2 regions of the Robertmurraya sp. DFI.2.37 genome follow, and region 2 is predicted to be linked to the other one. Evidence: predicted binding sites of a transcription regulator. Region 2 holds the regulator's gene; the other holds the start of a gene.

Region 1 (2,407 bases), on a different contig from region 2:
ACTGCCCAATCGCATTATTGGCTAATGCTGCTGATTTTTTTACGATTGCCATCGCTCTTATTAATGCTTCATCAATGCGATATCCGGTAATCGGAAAATTCTCAACTGCACGCAGCGTTTGAACACCGTAATAGGCTTCAACAGGAATTTTCTTCTCACCTAAAAAATCCTTTTCAATACGAAAATTTTCAAGATTGTCAGACATATATATCACTCCTATTCAATATGATGCGAAATCTTATCACGAAACCCTAGAGCAATATGGAACTTAACAAAATGCCGATCGTAACCGCCCCAATTGTTGAAACTAAACCAGGAATCATAAAGCTATGGTTTAAAATATATTTTCCAATTCGAGTTGTGCCAGTGCGATCAAAGTTAATTGCTGCAACAACTGTTGGATAATTCGGAATGAAGAAATATCCATTAACTGCTGGGAACATGGCGATAAGCAAGGCCGGATTAATCCCTAATGTAATACCTAAAGGCATAAGTGTTCGGACCGTTGCAGCTTGACTATAAAGAAGAATCGATAAGATAAATAGCGCGACGGCAAATAACCATGGTGCAGACGTAACTAAATCAGAAATAGAGCCTGTGATCATCTCGCTATTTCCACTGAAAAAGGTATCTCCCATCCAGGCAATTCCAAAAATAGCCACTACTGCTGCAGCGCCTGCCTTAAAGACACTGCCAGAAACAATTTTTTCAACATTGACCTTACATAAAATAATCATGAGAGCTGCTGCAGTAAGCATGATAATTTCAATCGTTACAGGCATTCCCATTCTTTCCAGCTCACCTTCAACCTCCCAAGCTGGACGCAAATTCTCAAATGAACCGAAAAAGACAACTAAAACAGCGGCAAGTAAAAATAATGCAACAGAAAGCTTTGAGCTTTTATCAGCCACATACGCTTTCTTTTCCTTTTTAATTGGTGCTAATCCCGCTTCTAATCGTTTCAAATATTCTGGATCGTCGGACAGCTCTTTACCTGTTTTACTAGCAATAAATGCTCCAATCATACAAGCAATAAAAGTAGACGGAATACAGATCATTAAAATATCTGTAAGCGTGATATTAAAATCAGTTAACAGTGCTAATAGAGCTACCGTTGCCGCAGAAATCGGACTAGCGGTTATCGCTTGTTGGGATGCGATAACAGCGATGGACATAGGTCTTTCTGGTCGTATTCCCGCTTCACGCGATACTTCGGCAATAACTGGTAAAACCGAGTAGGCAACATGCCCAGTACCCGCGCAAAATGTAAACAAATACGTAACCATCGGTGCTACATAGGTGATATATTTCGGGTTTTTCCGCAATGCTTTTTCAGCCAAATAAACAAGATACTCCATGCCACCTGCTGCTTGTAAAGTACCTGCTGCTGTTATAACAGCTAAAATCATCAGCATGACATCAATAGGAGCAGAAGTCGGTTGGAGACCAAAGATAAATACGAAGATAGCTAAGCCGACACCACCCATAACTCCAAGGCCAAGACCCCCTAGCCTCGCCCCTATAAAAATGCAAGTAAGTAGGATAACTAACTGGATCCACAGCATCATTGATTACCTCCTATCATTATTCAATTTTTTAAAAGAATGGCCTAACTTCAAGATTTCATTAATCACCACCTTTTGTGAAGTTTTTCACATGAATATTTGTCTTAAATAAGACTTATTCATATAGGCTATAAATAACCCACATCTCCATCATATGGATGACCTACAAAAACCTACAATAAATTACAAAACCACTCGAGATATACATAATTTTGTCATTTTTAATAAAACAATCATTTTGCCTATCTATTACAATGAAAGTGGAAAAGAAACATCGATTTGAGTTTTTACTCGAAGGAAGGATCGATTAAGTGAATAGAAAACTTTTAACCTATTTATTGCTCATTATCCTCGTTCCGATAGCAGGAGAATTCAATTTTTACCCTTTAAAAACGGAAATAAGAATTAGCTTAGGTACCCCCGTTTTTTTCTTTATTCTGCTATGGTCAAACAGGATTAACCCAGTAATAGCGGGATTTCTTACTGGGCTGTCTGTCGTCATATTTCGGGTGACATTGGGAACCTCTATTATGGTGGATAATTCGATTCCTTCTCTGTGGGGATTCCATGGACCGGTTTTTTTCTATTATTTTACATACGGTCTTCTTTTTTATTTATTAAGATTAAAAAAGTTCCTCCATGCTCCTTTTATCATGGGATTACTTGGAGTCGTTACAGAGGTATCTGCCAGTATGATTGAAATTGGAGCTCGAAATTTAATATTTCAACAGGAAATGTCATTCAGAACCTTTATGTGGATTAAAAGCATTGCAGTCCTTCGCAGTTTTTTTGTTCTCGGCTTTTTTAATATCATTATTTTGCGTAAAACAAAGCAGGCAGAG
Region 2 (2,407 bases):
CATTTGAAGTGAGGTGTTTGATAATGGCAGAGTTTACCCATTTTAATGAAGAAGGCAGAGCAAAAATGGTTGATGTTAGCGATAAGAAGGAAACCGTAAGAACGGCAATTGCTAACTCTAGTATTACAGTAAATAAACAAATTTACGAGCAAATTACCCAGCAGCAAAATAAAAAAGGGGATGTACTTGCAGTTGCTCAAGTAGCAGGTATTATGGCTTGTAAGAAAACAGCGGATATTATACCAATGTGTCATCCACTTCCATTGACAGGAGTGAATATTTCATTCAAGTGGGCAATAAAGGATGAGAATTATGAGTTAAAAATTGCTGCATCTGTTAAGACAAAAGGAAATACGGGAGTAGAAATGGAAGCGTTAACAGCAGCTTCGGTTTGTGCGCTCACAGTGTATGATATGTGTAAGGCAGTTGATAAAGGCATGGTTATTGGTCAAACGTATTTAGTGGAAAAGACTGGTGGTAAAAACGGCGATTTTAAAAGGGAAGAAGAAGTAAAATAAGGTTTAACTCGTTAAAAAAGGACTATATAGGGGTGGGGGAAATAAAATGAGTAACGATACAGTGAAAATACCTCAAGCAACGGCAAAGAGACTACCGTTATATTATCGCTTTTTAAAGAATTTACATTCTTCAGGAAAACAGAGGGTTTCCTCTGCTGAGCTAAGTGAAGCGGTGAAGGTAGATTCAGCAACAATCCGGAGAGATTTCTCCTATTTCGGTGCTTTAGGAAAAAAAGGCTATGGTTATAATGTTAATTATTTGCTAACCTTTTTTCGTAAGACCCTTGATCAAGATGAGTTAACAAAAGTTGCGTTGATTGGTGTCGGAAATCTAGGTACTGCGCTGCTTCATTATAATTTCTTGAAAAATAATAATACAAAAATTGCTGTTGGCTTTGATGTTGAAGAGGCGAAGATCGGTACAACGATCGGGGATGTTCCTATTCATCATATGGACGAGCTTGAAAAAATAATTACAGAAATGGGCATTACAGTAGCAATTTTAACGGTACCAGCTCCATTTGCCCAAACGATTACAGACCGACTCGTAGCAGCTAATGTTAAGGGAATCCTTAATTTTACACCAGCAAGACTAACTGTACCAGCGACAACAAGAGTTCACCATATTGATCTGGCTGTGGAGCTTCAATCATTGGTGTATTTCCTTAAGCATTATGGAGTAGATGAGGAAGAGGAATAATTTTATGACAAAAGGCATGAACTCGGTATAACTAAGTTCATGCCTTTTTTATGCTGTTTATTTTTTATCTTTTTGAATGGCTTTTACTTTGAAGTGAAAGAGAACCATTCGAATCCCACTTCCGAAATCAAAGGTAGCTAAAATGACGAATAAATAGGTGAAAATTCCCCATTCGCCATTACGCTGTACATCCTGGACGGCAAAATAGGTAAATAAAAGTCCAAGAACAATATAAAGGATACCTGAGAACAAAGGTGTTCGTATCATAGAAAAAGACCTCCAATGAATCTCTGAATAGATTCTGCTTCTCGTAGCATTCGTTCAATATCTTCTTTAAAAACAGATTGCACGAGAACAACAAAGGTGTTCATGGCAACATGAGCGATGATTGGAACAATAATTCGTTTTGTTTTAATATAGAGAAAAGCAAAGGTAAAGCCCATTGCCGAGTACAGCAATAAATGTTCGATTTCTGCATGGGCTAAGGCAAAAATAACAGAGCTTATTATGGCTGAGAGAAAAAAGTTCAGCCGCTTATAAAGTGAGCCGAAAATAATTTTACGAAAAACGATTTCTTCCAGAATGGGTCCAATAACAGAACTGACAATGACAACAACTGGAAAGGATTCAATCAAAGAGAGGATTTGCTGTGTATTTTCAGAGCCCATATCTATTCCTAACCAACTTTCAATATTGGCAGCTAACCCTTGAGCAAATAACGCGAGAAATACGCCAGCGATCGCCCAAACAATTGAGGCTGAAACAGAAGCAGTCTCTCGATCCAAGCTTGGTTGCTTCATTTCTTTACGCAAAAGGAATAAAGTCGCGAGCAAGGCTACGGAAAAGCTGAAGACAATCCAAATAACGACAGCGTAGACAGCCATCTCCTCTATACTATATCCAATTAACACGCCGCCAAATGTTAAAGCTGGCACTCCTAAAAAAGTTGAAAGTTGCATCGTAATGTAAATGATTAAAATGTACCAATATTCCTTTTTCAAATTATGATTCCCCTTTTAAACATAACTAATGATGCACTAAAACCATTCTACTAATAAAATTGCTAAACGTACAAATAGTTGCCTTAAAATATTTGTCGATGGATATTTTTTCAAAAGTAGTACATACTTTGAAAGGTTATATGCAAGAAAGAGCCGGCAGGAAATGAGGCGCAGTACGATCTAAAAAT

What was found. Region 2 encodes Rex, which represses fermentation and respiration genes when NADH is low (regulators of the CRP and FNR family bind a similar motif). Its sites were predicted from a motif close to TTGTGAAATATTTCACAA; they were not measured.
Region 1: PZE06_RS04905 (anaerobic C4-dicarboxylate transporter family protein) is a predicted target of Rex. The motif match lies at 1,641-1,658, and genes of this name have one in related genera.

Annotation. Positions count from the first base shown of each region.
Region 1 covers NZ_JARGEJ010000006.1:27,496-29,902, forward strand. Annotated here, with positions in the region: gene aspA (aspartate ammonia-lyase) at 1-205, opposite strand, end outside; gene PZE06_RS04905 (anaerobic C4-dicarboxylate transporter family protein) at 252-1,565, opposite strand; gene PZE06_RS04910 (sensor histidine kinase) at 1,877-2,407, shown strand, end outside.
Region 2 covers NZ_JARGEJ010000038.1:38,887-41,293, reverse strand. Annotated here, with positions in the region: gene moaC (cyclic pyranopterin monophosphate synthase MoaC) at 24-518, shown strand; gene PZE06_RS17790 (redox-sensing transcriptional repressor Rex) at 565-1,218, shown strand; gene PZE06_RS17785 (YdiK family protein) at 1,276-1,485, opposite strand; gene PZE06_RS17780 (CPBP family intramembrane glutamic endopeptidase) at 1,482-2,219, opposite strand.